Regions from separate parts of the Mesorhizobium sp. M0052 genome, predicted to be linked through region 3. Evidence: predicted binding sites of a transcription regulator. Region 3 holds the regulator's gene; each other region holds the start of a gene.
The links. Region 3 encodes LexA, which represses DNA repair genes until DNA is damaged. Its sites were predicted from a motif close to TGTTCNNNNTGTGTTCNG; they were not measured.
Positions count from the first base shown of each region.

Region 1: a site for LexA is predicted at 1,945-1,962, ahead of NKJ77_RS15315 (PA0069 family radical SAM protein). Genes of this name have one in related genera too.
Region 2: a site for LexA is predicted at 2,721-2,738, ahead of NKJ77_RS11490 (YifB family Mg chelatase-like AAA ATPase). Genes of this name have one in related genera too.
Region 4: a site for LexA is predicted at 1,798-1,815, ahead of recA (recombinase RecA). Genes of this name have one in related genera too.

Region 1 is NZ_JAMYUS010000010.1:6,396-10,627, forward strand. Features, by position in the region: gene NKJ77_RS15300 (GFA family protein) at 1-165, shown strand, start outside; gene NKJ77_RS15305 (hypothetical protein) at 155-1,129, opposite strand; gene NKJ77_RS15310 (glycosyltransferase) at 1,383-1,886, opposite strand; gene NKJ77_RS15315 (PA0069 family radical SAM protein) at 2,037-3,191, shown strand; gene rnhB (ribonuclease HII) at 3,346-4,041, shown strand.
Region 2 is NZ_JAMYUS010000007.1:123,312-127,543, forward strand. Features, by position in the region: gene NKJ77_RS11485 (malate synthase G) at 1-885, shown strand, start outside; gene NKJ77_RS11490 (YifB family Mg chelatase-like AAA ATPase) at 1,094-2,626, opposite strand; gene gshB (glutathione synthase) at 2,760-3,713, opposite strand; gene NKJ77_RS11500 (glycosyltransferase family 2 protein) at 3,948-4,232, shown strand, end outside.
Region 3 is NZ_JAMYUS010000027.1:16,772-21,003, forward strand. Features, by position in the region: gene NKJ77_RS27830 (ComEC/Rec2 family competence protein) at 1-1,246, shown strand, start outside; gene lexA (transcriptional repressor LexA) at 1,240-2,022, opposite strand; gene NKJ77_RS27840 (GntR family transcriptional regulator) at 2,228-2,992, opposite strand; gene kynU (kynureninase) at 3,160-4,232, shown strand, end outside.
Region 4 is NZ_JAMYUS010000009.1:203,136-207,367, forward strand. Features, by position in the region: gene alaS (alanine--tRNA ligase) at 1-362, opposite strand, end outside; gene recA (recombinase RecA) at 636-1,739, opposite strand; gene NKJ77_RS14865 (carbohydrate kinase family protein) at 2,022-2,966, shown strand; gene NKJ77_RS14870 (pseudouridine-5'-phosphate glycosidase) at 3,037-3,954, shown strand; gene NKJ77_RS14875 (TfoX/Sxy family protein) at 4,157-4,232, opposite strand, start outside.

The DNA of each region.
Region 1 (4,232 bases), on a different contig from region 3:
GGCGAACCGAGAGCGATCGTCATCGTCAATGCGCTGGATGACCGGCCGCGGTTCAACCGCGAGCCGGTCCCAATGGACTATGATGCCGAGAACAAAGAGGGTCGCATTGCCCGGCGGCAAGCGCGCTGGATGCCGGTCGAGATCCGCTCCGGCCTCAGCGGATGACCGGTTCGCCGTGGAAGCGGCGGCGCGAGGGCGGCGAGACGCCGAAGCCGACCTCCATCATCAGCCGTGGCGTGGTGGACGGCACGGTGCCCATGTGGAAGCCGAACGGGTCCTCGACGAAGCCGAGGCCGGCCTCGCCGGTCAGCGTGACCGGGCTGTCGTCGCCATAGACCTTGAGCACGTCTTGCGCCGGATGGCCGACCAGCAGCGTCAACTGGTGCTTGAGGCTGCGCCTGTTGTGGCTGCCTTTGACATAGACATGCGGGCCGGTGCCGGCATCGCAGGGCTTGAGATAGAAGAAGAATTTCAGCATCCGCCAGTCGTCGAGATCGAAATGATATTTGCCGAGCGAGGCAAGGTTCTTGTCGGCGTCGGAAGCCTCGCCGGTCGGAAAGCTCCACCAGACACGCGTGGTGATCAGCTTTGCCTGCCCGCCCAGATAGTGCTGGGCGATGTCGAGCAGCAGCGGGTCGTTCTGGATGGCGAGTGCCGCCTTGCAGCCGAGGATGCGCTCGAAATAGTGTCCGCTGAGCAAAGAGCGGCCGAACCGCTTCTCGGCTTCTGCGTGTTCTCCGGGCATGAATTCGAGCCGGCGGTCGAAATTGCCGAAGCACGGCGTGCTCTGAGCAAAGCTGGCGATCTCTTCGTGGATTGCCTGCGGAAGGACCAGTCCGGAGAACAGGCCATCGGCGCGCAGCGCCGCGACGATCGACTTGAGGTCGACGCCCCTGAACATCGTCGCTCCGGCACTCTGCGCGGGGCGCGCGGCTTTGGCGCCAAGCCAGTGCAGTTTGCGCGCCGGCATGGTGCGGGCAAGCACGAACATCGGCAGCCATGCGGGATTTTCGCGCAGGTCGGACAGATAGGTCGGGATACGCACCGCGATGCGGCGGAGCAGGCTGCCGTTGCGGGCAATGGCCTCCAGACTGGGGGCGCCGGATTTGTCAGGGGACGAAAGGTTCATCGGGGTCCTCAGATATGAACGGCAGCAACGACGACGCGGCGCTTGCTTACCGCTCCGGCACTACCCAAACCCGATATCCCGCATCAACGGAATGCTAATCCCGCGTCAGCTTTTGTGCAATGCACAATAGGTTTTTGCGGCGAAAAAGCCGGACGGCGCAGCGGACAGTGTCAATTCCGGGGGGACGCCGACGCTGCCCCTCATCCGCCCTTCGGGCACCCTTCTCCCTGGGAACGGGGAGAAGGGAGAAACATCACTTCTTCGGCGCCAGCCAGATTTCGGCGTCGAGCCGCCTGGTGGCGAGACCGCGCGCAAGGGCTTCGGCGCTGTGCGCGTTCTTCGACAGGGCAGCGGCCTGGCGCTTGCTGATGACCAGCCCTTCGGCCAGCGCCCGGTTGCCCGAAAACACCCGTGACAGGAACGGCGTGCGGCTGCCGCGCGCACGGGAAAAGCGCGCCGGCATGGTTTGCCGCGCCGTGTGAGCGACGACGTCGTCGATCCAGCCGTCGGCCAGCCTTGCGCCCGGCTCGAGAAACAGCAGCCAGTCACCCTTCGCCTGCCTGATTCCCGCGCCGATGCCGCCGGCGACGAAATGGCAGCCGGCATGATCGGCAACCCGATGCGTCTGGTCGGTCGAGCCGGTGTCGCAGACGATGACATCGCGTACCACGCCCTCGACCGCGCCGCCGATCAATGAGGCGAGCGTGCGGGCAAGGCCTTCTTCGTCATCCCGGGTTTCGATGAGAACGCTGAGCATTTTTAGCCGAATAGCGGAAAGCCCGGCGCAGCGCCAGTTTTGCATGGTCCAACTAAAAAGTTCTTGCTTTGTTCTCATCAGCGAAATAGGATTATTTTCATGAACAGAGCGATTCGACAGCCAGCCGACAGTCCTTGGGAAAGGGCCAAAATGGAACATATCGTGCGTGCGGACATTGCTGCTTTCGGAGCAGGGCGAGCCGAGATGGCCAATGCGATGATCGAACAGAGCGGCATGCGCGTCCGTCCGGATCGCAACCGCGGCCGTTCCGCTGGCATCAACCCGTCCGGCCGGTTCGAGCCGGTCAGCCGGCATGTGTTCGACGACGGCTGGAATTCGCTGGAGGAATTGCCGCCGTTCAAGACCGAAGTGCAGGTCGAGAAGCCGCGCACCATCATCACCCGCAACGAATCGCCCGACATTTCCTTCGACCGCTCGATCAACCCCTATCGCGGCTGCGAGCATGGCTGCGTCTATTGTTTCGCCCGGCCGACGCATTCCTTCATGGGCCTGTCGCCGGGGCTGGATTTCGAAGCGAAGCTGTTTGCCAAGCCGGATGCGGCGCGGCTGCTCGACAAGGAACTGTCGAAGGATGGCTATCAGCCGCGCACCATCGCGATCGGCACCAACACCGATCCCTACCAGCCGATCGAGAAACAATACCGGATCATGCGCGATATCCTCGAAGTGCTGGAGGCGCGCGGCCATCCGGTCGGCATCGTCACCAAATCCCATCTGGTGACGCGCGACATCGACATCTTGTCGCGCATGGCCGAACGGGGCTTGGCCAAGGTGGCGCTGTCGGTGACGACGATGGACCGCATGCTGGCGCGCACCATGGAGCCACGCGCGTCGACGCCGACCAAGCGGCTTGAGGCGATCCGGCAGCTTTCCGATGCCGGCATCCCGGCCTCTGTCATGGTGGCGCCGATCATTCCCGGCCTGACCGACCAGGAGATGGAGCGCATCCTCGATTCGGCACGCGCCGCAGGCGCCCGCGAGGCCGGCTATGTCATCCTGCGCCTGCCGCTCGAGGTGGCGCCGATCTTCAAGGACTGGCTGCTGCGCCATTATCCCGACCGCTACCGGCACGTGATGTCGCTGATCCGTTCGATGCGCGACGGCAAGGACTATGATTCGGAATGGGGCAAGCGGATGAAAGGCGCCGGCCCCTATGCCTGGCAGATCGGCCGGCGCTTCGAGATCACGGCCAAGCGGCTCGGCCTCAACGCCGAGCGGCGCACGCTCCGAACCGACCAGTTTGTCGCCGCCGCCAAGGCGACCGAGCAGCTGATGCTGCTCTGAGAGTAGCGCCTGCCCTGCCCTCGTGGCTGTCAGGCGACCCAAGAATCCCGTCCGGCCTGTCCCCCGGCCTGCAGACGGTGCCCTCCCGGTCTTGCCCCACTCGACCTTGGAGGGACTTGCGGAGAATCGGAGCCGATGCGAACCTCGCCGCAACATGGCTCGCGCACGTTCCGATTCTCCGCTTCTTTTCGAAATCGTCGAAAAGCCCGACTTCTCCTTCGAGACGAAGGCGATGGCGGAAGGCCTGTGGCCGGTGGCAGGCATGGACGAGGCCGGCCGCGGTCCGCTGGCCGGGCCGGTGGTGGCGGCGGCCGTGATCCTCGATCCCGCCAACATTCCCGACGGGCTCGACGATTCCAAACGGCTCAACCATTTGCAGCGCGAGGCGCTGTTCCTGAAAATCCTGGGGTCAGCGCTCGGCGTGTCGATGGCCTCGGTCAGCGCCGAAGGCATTGACGGCAGCAACATCCTCAAGGCCAGCCTGGAAGCCATGCGCCGCGCCCTTGCCGGCCTGCCGATCCAGGCGAAGCTGGCGCTGGCCGATGGCCGCGATGTGCCGCCGGGCCTCCTCTGCGAAGGCCGCGCGCTGATCAAGGGCGACCAGCGCTCGCAATCGATCGCCGCCGCCTCGATCGTCGCCAAGGTGATGCGCGACCGCATGATGTGCGGCTGCGGCAGCCATCACGAGCGCTACGGGTTCGAGGTCCATATGGGCTACGCCACCGTGCGGCACCGCACCGCGATCGAAGCGCATGGGCCGGTGGCAAGGCTGCACCGGGCATCATTCGCGCCGTTCAGGCTGGGTGGGGTTGAGGTGGTGGAAGAAGAAGGGTTTGTCGGGTTGGAGTAATGGTAATCTCCTCCCTTGAGGGGGAGATGGCCGGCAGGCCAGAGGGGGTCGCCGCGCGTGAAGCGCTAGCCCTTACTGGCCGCAGAAAGAGCGTCGCGCCCGGTCGCACCGACCCCCTCTGTCGCCTTTGGCGACATCTCCCCCTCAAGGGGGCAGATTGTCCGCGCTCAACAAAAAGGCCGCCAGGTTGC
Region 2 (4,232 bases), on a different contig from region 3:
GAGCGGCGCACCACCGTCAACCTCAAGGAGGCGATCCGCGCCGCCAAGGAACGCGTCGTGTTCATCAACACCGGCTTCCTCGACCGCACCGGGGACGAGATCCACACCTCGATGGAAGCCGGCCCGATGATCCGCAAGGGCGACATGAAGCAGGCCGCCTGGATTTCCGCCTACGAGGCGTGGAATGTCGACGCCGGGCTCGAATGCGGGCTGGCCGGCCATGCCCAGATCGGCAAGGGCATGTGGGCGATGCCCGATCTGATGGCGGCGATGCTGGAACAGAAGATCGAGCATCCCAAGGCCGGCGCCAACACCGCCTGGGTGCCGTCGCCGACGGCGGCGACGTTGCACGCCACGCACTATCACAAGGTCGATGTCCATGCCGTCCAGGCGGCGCTCAAGAGCCGGCCGAAGGCGAAGCTCGATGATATATTGTCGGTGCCGGTGGCGGTGCGGCCGAACTGGACCCCCGACGAGATCCAGCGCGAGCTCGACAACAATGCGCAAGGCATTCTCGGCTATGTCGTGCGCTGGATCGACCAGGGCGTCGGCTGCTCGAAAGTGCCCGACATCAACGATGTCGGCCTGATGGAAGACCGCGCCACGCTGCGCATCTCCTCGCAGCACATCGCCAACTGGCTGCACCACAAGGTCTGCTCCGAAATTCAGGTGATGGATTCGCTGCGGCGCATGGCAGCGATCGTCGACCTCCAAAATGTCGGCGACCCGCTCTACCGCCCGATGGCCGCCGACTTCGACGCTTCAATCGCCTTCCAGGCCGCCTGCGATCTGGTGTTCAAGGGCCGCGAGCAGCCGAACGGCTACACGGAGCCGGTGCTGCACAGGCGGCGGCTGGAGCTGAAGGCGAAAGCGCGGGCGAATTAGCGCCTGCGTTTCCCTCCCCCTTGAGGGGAGGGTGGCCCGAAGGGCCGGGTGGGGTCCTGCGTGAAGTGCGGCGACTCCCTTCGGACGACACTACAAGCAATGTCATCGCAGAGGCCCTTTCTCGGCTCGGCTTCAAAAAAAAGATCGAGCATTCTTCGGCGACCCCACCCGGCCGCTTCGCGGTCACCTTCCCCTCAAGGGGGGAGGGTTAAGCCGCCTGCGCCACCCGCTCCGACATCATGCGGTAGGAAATCGCCTCGGCCAGGTGAATGCGGCCGACGGTTTCGCTGGCGTCGAGGTCGGCCAGTGTGCGCGCCACTTTAAGCACGCGGTGATAGGCGCGCGCAGAAAAGCCGAGTTTCTCGCTGGCATCTTTAAGCAGCGACAGGCCGGCTGCGTCCGGCGCGGCGATGTCCTCGATAACAGAAGGCGAGCAATGGGCGTTGGTGGTGGCGCTGGTGACGCCCAGCCGCTCGAACCGCTCGCGCTGGATGGTGCGGGCGCGCGCCACGCGCTGGGCGACCGCCGCGCTCTTCTCCGCCCGGTCGGGCCGGATCAGGTCGGCGGCCGAGACAGCCGGTACCTCGATCCTGAGGTCGATGCGGTCGAGCAGCGGGCCTGAGATGCGCGCCTGGTAGTCGGTGCGGCAGCGTTCACCGCGCAGGCAGCGATAGCCGGGCTCGCCGGCCATGCCGCAACGGCACGGGTTCATCGCCGCTACCAGCTGGATGCGCGCTGGATAGGTGACGCGGTGGTTGGCGCGCGCTATCATGCAGTCGCCGGTCTCCAGCGGCTGGCGCAGCGCATCCAAGGTCTGCGGCGTGAATTCGGGAAACTCGTCGAGGAACAGCACGCCGGTGTGGGCAAGCGATACTTCGCCCGGCCGCGCCCTGATGCCGCCGCCGACCATTGCCGCCATCGAAGCCGAATGGTGCGGGGCGCGGAACGGCCGCCGGTCGGTGAGCTTGCCTTCGCCGAGCTCGCCGGCCACCGAGGCGATCATCGAGACTTCAAGAAGTTCCTTGGGCGCCAGTGGTGGCAGAATTGAAGGCAGCCTCTGCGCCAGCATCGATTTTCCCGAGCCGGGAGGCCCGACCATCAACAGATTGTGGCCACCGGCCGCCGCCACTTCCAGCGCCCGCTTGGCGCTTTCCTGGCCCTTGATGTCGGAAAGGTCGGGCAGGTCGCGGGCCGAGACATGGATGCCGGGCTCGGGCCGCGACAGCACCTGCGTGCCGCGAAAATGATTGGCGATGGCAATCAGGCTGCGCGGCGCCAATATGTCGAAATCCTTGCCCGCCCAGGCCGCTTCCGGCCCGCAGCCGAACGGGCAGATCAGGCCTTTTCCCTCGGCATTGGCGCCGATCGCCGCCGGCAGCGCACCGGCGACCGTGGCAATGGTGCCGTCGAGCGACAATTCGCCCAGCACGACATAGGACGCCAGCATATCGCCCGGAATGGCGCCGAGTGCTGCCATCAGGCCGAGCGCGATCGGCAGATCGTAATGGCTCCCTTCCTTGGGCAGGTCGGCAGGCGCCAGATTGACCGTCACCTTCTTCGACGGCATCGACAGGCCCGAAGCGTGCAGCGCCGCCTGCACGCGCTCGCGGCTTTCGGCCACCGCCTTGTCGGCCAGCCCGACGATCTGCATGCCGACCTTGCCCGGCGCGATCATCACCTGGACATCGACCGGTACGGCCTCGATGCCCTGGAAAGCAACCGTGCGAACGCGCGCCACCATCTTGCTCTGCCCCCGGATATCGGCTCGCCTCGGCCTCGTGGTTCAGACCGCGAGCGACGTCAGGACAAGACAACCATAGATTTTAGGCCAAGGCAAGAACATTACAGGAACACACACACAATCGCGATGCTCCCTATGCCGAGCCTACCCCCCGCTTTTCCTCTACCGCGTCCCAGAACAGGCTTGCAATATCGGCGCCGCCGAAGCGTTGCACTTCGCGCACGCCGGTCGGCGAGGTAACGTTGATCTCGGTCATGTAGTCGCCGATCACGTCGATGCCGACCAGGATGAAGCCGCGCTCTTTCAGCGATGGGCCGATGCGGGCGCAGATTTCGCGTTCGCGTTCCGTCAGTTCGGTTTTTTCGGCGCGGCCGCCGACATGCATGTTGGAGCGCGAATCGTGGTCGGCCGGTACCCGGTTGATGGCGCCGACCGCCTCGCCGTCGATCAGGATGATGCGCTTGTCGCCCTTGCGCACATCCTTGAGATAGCGCTGGACGATATAGGGCTCGCGTGACAGCTGGGCGAACATTTCGAGCAGCGAGGCGAGGTTGCGGTCGCCCTCCTTGAGATGGAAAATGCCGGCGCCGCCATTGCCGTAGAGCGGCTTGACGATGATGTCGCCGAATTCCTTGCGGAAGGCCGCGACCTCCTGGGGATCCTTGGTGATCAGCGTTTCGGGCATCAGGTCGGGGAATTCGGTGACGAAGATCTTTTCCGGGCTGTTGCGCACCCAGGCCGGGTCGTTGACGACCAGTGTCTTCGGGTGAATGCGCTCCAGAATGTGCGTGGTGGTGATGTAATTCATGTCGAAGGGCGGATCCTGGCGCAGCAGGATCACATCCATCTCCGACAGGTCGGTGCGCACCTTGTCGCCCAGCGTATAATGATTGCCCTTCTCGTCGCGGAGCTTCATCTCTTCGATGCGGGCAAACACCTTGCCGCCCAGCATCGACAGCCGGTCGGGCGTGTAGTGGAACAATTGATGGCCGCGCCGCTGCGCCTCCAGCGACAGCGCAAAGGACGTGTCGCCGGCAATCGAGACGGTGGAGACATGGTCCATCTGGACGGCGATCTTCAGGGGCATCTTCTGGTCTCCGCGGGTCGATCGGCAACAGCCATTGCCTGTACAGCCTCGCCGCGCTTCTGCCAATCGCGAGATTCCGGGATCGGCAGAAGCAAAGCCGTGACAGCGCCGACCCTGTTGGAGACAAGGCGAGGCTGCGCGTCATCGTTTTCTTAAGCCTTGCCGTGCAAGGGTAGTCGCCGAATTCAACCCGGATTGGACGCCGCCAAAAACGTCCTCGATGGAACAACGACCATGAACGCCGTCACAGCCATCCGCGCCGCTTCGGTCAAAGAGCTCGAACTCACCATCCTGATGCCATGCCTCAACGAGGCCGAGACGCTGGCCGTCTGCATCGGCAAGGCGAGGGCCTTTCTAGACAAGGCTGGCATCTCCGGCGAGGTGCTGATCGCCGACAATGGCAGCACCGACGGGTCGCAGGACATTGTCACCGCGATCGGAGCCCGTGTCGTGCCGGTGCCGCAGAAAGGGTATGGCGCGGCGCTGCTTGGCGGCATCGCGGCCGCCAAGGGCCACTTC
Region 3 (4,232 bases):
CATCATGCTGGCGGTCATGCTTGTCGCCGTGCTGTTTGATCGCGCCGCACTCACCATGCGCAATCTGGCGATCTCCGCCATCGCCGTCATCCTGGTGTCACCGCACGAGGTGGTCGGTCCCAGCTTCCAGATGTCGTTTGCCGCCACCGCCGCCCTTGTCGGCGCCTATGCCGGCTGGGCCGATTACCGCGCCGACAAGGTGAGAACGCCGCCGGCAAAGCGCTCCTTCGTCGGCTTCCTGTCGCGAAAGTTCGCGCTGGCCATGGGCGGCCTCGCCATGACCTCGATCATCGCCGGCAGTGCAACCTTGCTGTTCGCCATCTGGCATTTTCAGCGTGTGTCGCCGCTCAGCCTGATCGCCAATCTGGCCGTGATGCCGATTGTTTCGTTGATCGTCATGCCCTTTGCCGTGCTCAGCGCACTGGCGATGCCGTTCGGCGCCGACGGGCCGTTCCTCTATGTGATGGGCAAAGGTCTGATGGCGATGATCGCTATATCGGCCTGGATTTCCGAGCGCTCGCCGGTCGACGCCGTCGGGCTGATCTCCATCCGCTCGGTGCTGTTGGTGGCGGTCGCCCTCGTCATCGCCACCATGGCCACCACCTGGCTCAGGTTGGCGGCCGTGCCTTTCGCGCTGGCCGGCCTATTGACGGTGCCGCAGGTGCTTACGCCCGACGTGCTCATATCCGAGGATGCGCATCTGGTGGCCATGCCGATCGGTGGCGGCGAACTCGCCCTCAACCGCGAACGCTCCAACGAATTCACCACGGACAATTGGAAACGGGCGCTGCGGGCCGAAACCATTATCCCACCTGAGATTTTCGAGTCAACAGATACGCGGTTCGATCTCGATCCGCTCGATCTGCCGCCCGGCTCGCCCTTCTATTGCATGGGCGATCTCTGTATCGCCCGGCACCCTTCCGGAGCCATTGTAGCGCTTGCGAAAGACCGCAAGACGGCGCGGCCGGCCTGTGCCTTCGCGAGCCTGATCGTCATCGATGACGCCACCGCCTACAATCCGTGCCGCGACCCGCTGGTGCTGGTCGTGACGAAGAAACAGCTGGCCCGCGACGGCAGCGCCGCCGTCTTCTTCGATCCGCAATCGGCAGCTGCAGCGCCAACCATCCGCTTCGCCGTCGACAAGCCGTATCGCCCCTGGCACGAGCAACGCCGCTTCTCCCGCGAAGCGCGCGGCCTGCCGCCTTACAACCAGCGTGAAAAGTACAAACCCAAGCCGGCTCAGTAGCGCCGGATCAATCCGACAAGCTTGCCCTGCACCTTCACCCTGTCCGGTCCAAAAATGCGGGTCTCGTAGGCCGGGTTGGCGGCTTCCAGGGCGATCGAGGCGCCCTTGCGGCGGAAGCGTTTCAGGGTCGCTTCCTCATCGTCGACCAACGCCACCACGATCTCGCCGGGGCTGGCTGTGTCGGCATTGCGGATGATGACCGTGTCGCCATCGAAAATGCCGGCCTCGATCATCGAATCGCCCTTGACCTCGAGCGCGTAGTGTTCGCCGCCCATGATCATATCCGGCGGCACCGAGATCGAATGGGTCTGATGCTGGATGGCGTCGATCGGCACGCCGGCGGCGATGCGTCCCATAACCGGGATTGAAATCGCGGAAACGGCATCGTCATTGCCGGCCGACATCGAACGCGACGGCGAGCCCGGCTTGATCTGGCGGCCGAGACCGCCTTGGCCCAACGCGCCTTGTCCTTGGCCGCCTTGCCCTTGGCCGGTTTGACCAAGACTGCCCTGAATGACGCTCGGCGAAAACTTCCTCGCCGCATTGAGGCCTGGTGCGATCGAGTCGGGCAGCCGCAGCACTTCCAGCGCGCGCGCCCGGTTCGGCAGCCGGCGAATGAAACCGCGCTCCTCAAGCGCCGTGATCAGGCGGTGGATGCCGGACTTGGAGGCGAGGTCGAGCGCTTCCTTCATCTCGTCGAAGGACGGCGGGATTCCGCTCTCCTTCAGGCGTTCATGGATGAACATCAGAAGCTCATGTTGTTTGCGCGTCAGCATCGCGGCCCCCAAGGGTTCTGAAACCAGAATCAGAAAAAACAAACCCAGAACAAACACTATCTGTTCCAGTTGTGTTCCGCAACCTTTTAAAGTTTAACGAATGTGTTGACGTTTTGTTCAGCGTAACGTTCGGCGCTGCGAGCGCCGCTCGTAGTCGTTGGCCGGCAACGGGGTGAAACGAAGACAAAGTGCCCTGCGTCGTCGGCTACGATCGCCGCTTCCTTTTCGGACGGGGCTGCGCAGCATCCGCGCCGGGTTCACTCTGGGCATAGACCTGCAGCGTGTAGCCGATGTGAGCGGTCATCAGAGTTTTCGCACGTTCGACGTCGCGATCGAGGGCCGCTTCCATCAGGGCGGTATGGTGTTCGATCGCCACGGCGTCGCGCAGGGCCGCCACGGCCTTCCGGTGGCCATCCGTGCGGCCGGCGGCGGCGCGCAGCGTCGGGGCCAGACCCAGAAAGCGGTGATGGCGATGCAATTGGTCGGAAATCGTCGTATTGAAGCGCAGCAGCCAGCTGGATGTCGCGGCACTGAGCAGCGCCGCATGGAAGGCATCGTGTTTTTCGTACCACGCGTCGACCGCATCATCCGATGGATCGTCGAGAACAGACCCGCACCGTGAGAGACGATAGTGGGCGGCAACGACCGCGTCTTCCCACTCACGGTCGCCCTCCTCGATCGATTCCACCAGCAGGGGCAGTTCGACCACCAGCCGCGCACGCGCCAAATCCTCGAGCTCCGCCCGAGAGACGGGAGCGACCGCAAACCCGCGGTTGCTGATGGCGGTCACAAGCCGTTCCGCCTCCAGCCGCGACAGCGCCTCGCGCAACGGCGTCCAGCCGATGCCGTAGGTGTTGCGCAGCGTGCTCAGCTTCAACGGCGCGGCAGGCGCCAGCCGGGTCGCAAGAATATCGCGCCTGAGCAGGCGATAGGCCGCTTCCGTCTTCGAGGTCTGCTCGTCATCCAGCATCGTGATCCATCAGACATAAACGCTCGGCGGATCATTATATATCAAAGCCTTTCAATGGGTGAATTATATATAATGTTTGACAGTTCAAGGGCGACCACTCAAGATCGCCGGCATGTTTGGGCGGCAGGCTCCGCCGCGCGCGTTTGTCCATGGAGGGGCGCCGGATCATGAGCACGACACCCGATCTCGCTACAATCGAAGCAATGGATGCCGCCGATCCGCTGCGCTCCATGCGCGAACGCTTTGTCTTGCCGCAAGGTGTGATTTATCTCGACGGCAATTCCCTGGGCGCCGCGTCAGCGGTCGTCTTCAGCGAACTGCAGCAGGCCGCCACGCAGGAATGGGCGCACGACCTCATTCGCGCCTGGAACACCGCCGGCTGGTTCAACATGCCGGTGGAACTCGGAGATCAGCTCGGGCGACTGATCGGCGCGGCTGATGGGCAGACGGTGGTCTGCGACACAACCTCGATCAACATCTACAAGCTGCTGCACGCAGCGCTCGGCATGCGGCCGGATCGGTCGGTCATCGTTGCCGAGGGCGACAGTTTCCCGACCGACCTCTACATGGCCGAAGGCGTCGCCTCGACCCGGCCGGGAACGCGGCTGCGGCTGGAGGGCGTCGACGCGGCCGCAATCGAGGAGCTGATCGACGACAGCGTTGCCGTCATCCTGGTCAACCACGTCAACTACAAATCCGGCCAGTTGCGCGACATGGCGGCGCTGACGCGCAAGGCACATGACGCCGGCGCGCTGATCATCTGGGATCTCTGCCACACGGCCGGCGCCTTGCCGGTCGAACTTGACCGTGCCAATGCCGATTTCGCCGTCGGCTGCACCTACAAATACCTCAATGGCGGCCCGGGCTCGCCAGCCTTCATCTACGCGGCCGAGCGCCACCATGACGATGCCCACCAGCCGCTCAGCGGCTGGTGGGGCCATGCGCGGCCCTTTGCCTTCGAGCAGGGCTTTGCCGTCGGCAGCGGCATTCGCCGCTTCCTGTGCGGAACGCAGCCGGTGCTGTCGATGCGGGCGCTCAAGGGCGCGCTCGATATCTGGAACGACGTCGATATGGCGGCGGTGCGCAGAAAAAGCATCGCGCTGACCGACCTGTTTATCCAGCTCGTCGAAGCCAGATGCGGCGCCTACGGGCTTGAACTGGAAAGTCCTCGCGACGGCAGCCAGCGCGGCAGCCAGGTGTCGTTCCTCCATCCGCATGGCTATCAGGTGATGCGCGCGCT
Region 4 (4,232 bases), on a different contig from region 3:
TTCAGCCCGAACTCCTTGGTAATCAGGTTCCAGGCCAGCTCGATGGCGCGCTCCTTGAAATAGTCGCCGAAGGAGAAATTGCCGAGCATTTCGAAAAAAGTCAGATGGCGCGCGGTGTAGCCGACATTGTCGAGGTCGTTGTGCTTGCCGCCGGCGCGCACGCTTTTCTGCGCGGTGGTGGCGCGCGAATAGGACCGCTTCTCCAGGCCGGTGAAGACGTTCTTGAACTGCACCATGCCGGCATTGGTGAACATCAGCGTCGGGTCGTTGCGCGGCACCAGCGGGCTCGAGGCCACGACCTCGTGGCCCTCCTTGCGGAAATAGTCGAGGAATGTCGACCGGATCTCGTTCACGCCACTCATGACTGCTGCCTTTTCGCGAAAACCGCCGGCACGGCCGGCGGACACTGGTCTCTGCTTTTTAGAAGATTGACTTGGCCTTTTAGCGGGCACGCCCCACCCTGTCCAGAAACACGGAATTGGGCCATCCCGGCAACTGCCAAGCCGGCTTCACGCTGCCCAAAAACGAAAACCGCCGGCGCGAAGGCCGGCGGTTTGAAACGCAAAACTAAAGAACTCGGTTACTTAAGCATCGGATAATAGACTCGATTTTTATGGCCGAACTCTGGCCGTGCCCTACATGGCGCCGGATTCTTCCTCGAAGCCGTCGTCGCTTTCGCCGCGCTCGGGGCCGCCATTTTCAAGAAATTTCTCGGCGATCAGCCCGGCATTCTGCCGCAGCGCAAGTTCGATCTCACGCGCCGTGTCGGGATTGTCGCGCAGGAACAGTTTGGCGTTTTCGCGACCTTGGCCGAGACGCTGCGAATTGTAGGAGAACCAGGCGCCGGACTTCTCGACCACGCCGGCCTTGACGCCGAGATCGACCAGTTCGCCGGTCTTGGAGACGCCCTCGCCATACATGATGTCGAACTCGACCACCTTGAAGGGCGGCGCCAGCTTGTTCTTGACCACCTTGACGCGGGTCTGGTTGCCGACGACCTCGTCGCGGTCCTTGACCGAGCCGATGCGGCGGATGTCGAGGCGCACCGAAGCGTAGAATTTCAGCGCGTTGCCGCCGGTCGTGGTTTCGGGCGAACCGAACATGACGCCGATCTTCATGCGGATCTGGTTGATGAAGATGACCATGGTGTTGGAGCGCGAGATCGAGGCGGTCAGCTTGCGCAGCGCCTGGCTCATCAGACGCGCCTGGAGACCGGGCAGAGAATCGCCCATCTCGCCTTCGATTTCGGCGCGCGGCGTCAGCGCCGCCACCGAATCGACGACCAGCACGTCGATGGCGCCTGAACGCACCAGCGTGTCGCAGATTTCCAGTGCCTGCTCGCCGGTGTCCGGCTGCGAGATCAAGAGGTTTTCCAGATCGACGCCGAGCTTGCGGGCATAGACCGGATCGAGTGCGTGCTCGGCATCGACGAAGGCGCAGATACCGCCTTTCTTCTGGGCTTCGGCAACTGTGTGCAGCGCCAGTGTCGTCTTGCCCGAGCTTTCCGGCCCGTAGATCTCGACAATGCGGCCGCGCGGCAGGCCGCCGACGCCAAGCGCGATGTCGAGGCCCAGCGATCCGGTCGGCACGGTTTCGATCTCGACGACCTGCTCATTGGCGCCAAGCCGCATGATCGAGCCCTTGCCGAAGGCGCGCTCGATTTGCGACAGCGCCGCGTCCAGAGCCTTTGATTTGTCCACCGCTTTGTCCTCTACAAGCCGCAAAGAATTCTGAGCCATGATACATCACCCCTTGGTCGTCAATGAAGGCCGGACAATCCGTAATCCCTGCCCATTTTGTACTACTTTTGTTCTCGTTTGGCAAGAGGGGTCAAATATCTGAAAAGCAATCTTTATCCGGATTTGTTCTTTTTTTGTCTCATGGTTTCGTTTCCGGATGTATCCACCATTGGGCCAGACGCGCCGGCTGTTTCGATCGGCCGAATCGCCGGCTTGCCTGCGAAGCTCCGCCGCACAGCCTAGCGCTTGTCTGGTTCGAATAACAAAGGTCATATCGCCGGCATGGTGAAATCAGCAAAGATACTGGCGGTGGGCGGCGCCCATATCGATCGCCGCGGCCAGGTGTCGGGCACGTACGTGCCCGCGGCGTCCAACCCCGGCACGATGCGCGAGGATGTCGGCGGCGGCGTATTCAACGCGCTGCGCAGCCTGGTGCGGCGCGGCGTCTCGGCCTCGCTTTTGTCGGTGCGCGGCGGCGATGCCTCGGCCGAGACGGTTGCGCGCGCCATCGCCGACTCCGGCATTGCCGACCTGTCGGCGGTTTTCCTCGACCGCACGACGCCGAGCTACACGGCGCTGATCGATCGCGACGGCGAGCTGATCACCGGCTTTGCCGATATGGCGCTCTACGATTTGGCGTTCCCCAAGCAGATCCGCCGCTCCAAGGTGCGCGAGGTGGTCGCCGAGGCCGATGCGGTGCTCTGCGACGCCAATCTGCCATCAACGGCGCTGGAGCGGCTGGTGGGGCTCGCCGCCGGCAAGCCGGTGTTCGCCATCGCCATTTCGCCGGCCAAGGTGGTGCGGCTGATACCGGTGCTGAAGGAACTCGCGCAGGTCTTCATGAACCGGCGCGAGGCCATGGTGCTGGCCGGCGTCGATGCCAATGCCACCGAGCGCGAGACCGTCGACGGACTGCGCTGCAGCGGCCTCACCAGTGGCGTGGTGACGGCGGGCGACGGCCCGGTGCTGGGATTCGACGAAGCCGGCGCCTTCTCTATCCTGCCGCCGGCGCCGAGAAAAGTCGCCGACGTCACCGGCGCCGGCGACGCGCTGGCCGGCGCCACCATCGCTGCCCTGCTGCGCGGCCTGGCATTGCGCCAAGCCCTCCGCGAAGGCGTTGCCGCGGCGACGCTCGCCATCGAAAGTTCGGATGCCGTGCCGGCCTTCACCGCCGCGATCTTCACCGAGGCACTGGCTCTTGTGCCCGACGCGCAGGAAATGGCATGAGGGCGGCCAATTGCCATTGCCGGAGCGCGACGTCCAAGCGGACGCGCGGATCTCCGGATCGGAGACCATCATGACACCGCAAAGCGCCCGCCCCTTCATCGACATCCACGCGCCCGTGGCCGAGGCGCTCGCCGCTGGCCGCCCGGTCGTGGCGCTGGAAAGCACCATCATCACCCATGGCATGCCTTACCCCGACAATGGCGCCATGGCCGCCAATGTCGAAAAGATCATCCTGGACAATGGCGCGGTGCCGGCGACGATCGCCGTGGTCGCCGGCCGCATCAAGATCGGGCTGTCCGACGGCGAGCGCGAGTCGCTGGCCATGACCGGCGATGCCATGAAGCTGTCGCGCGCCGACCTCGGCTTTGCGGTCTCGCAAGGCCGCACCGGCGGCACCACGGTCGCCGCCACCATGATCGCCGCTGACATGGTCGGGATAAAGGTGTTCGCCACCGGCGGCATTGGCGGCGTCCACAAGGGCGCGGAAAAGAGCTTCGACATCTCGGCCGATCTCGACGAGTTGGCGCGCACGCCGGTCATCGTCGTCTCGGCCGGCGCCAAGGCGATCCTCGACATCGAAAAGACGCTTGAAGTGCTGGAGACGCGCGGCGTGCCGGTGATTGGCCATGGCTGCGAGACGATGCCGGCCTTCTGGTCGCGGCATTCGCCGTTCCGCGCGCCGCTGACCCTGCACAGACCGGAAGAGATCGCGCATTTCTACAAGACCAGGGCGGCACTTGGCCTGGTCGGCGGCATGCTGATCGCCAACCCGGTGCCGCAGGACGATGAAATTCCGGCCGACGAGATGGCCGGCTATATCGAGGCCGCGCAGAAGGCGGCGGAAGTGCAGAATGTGACCGGAAAGGCGGTGACGCCGTTCCTGTTGGGCAAAATCCTCGAACTGACCGGCGGCCGGAGCTTGAAGACCAACATCGCGCTGGTCGAGAACAATGCGCGGTTGGCGGCGAGGATTGCGACGGCGCTGTAGGATCGCCTACGTCGGCGGGACAGCACCCCCTCTGGCCTGCCGGCCATCTCCCCCGCAAGGAGGGAGATTAACAGCTTAGCCGCAGGCTCCCATTTTCAACGTTGGTGATTGGCGAAGGCCAATGTGACAACTGATCTCCCCCCTTGCGGGGGAGATGTCCGGCAGGACAGAGGGGGGTGGGAAGAAACGCGGCGGTCCCGGTTCACTTCCCCGCCCTTCGTCCCGCCTCATACGCCCGGCGCGCCCACACCCTCATCTCGTCAGGATCATCAAACGCG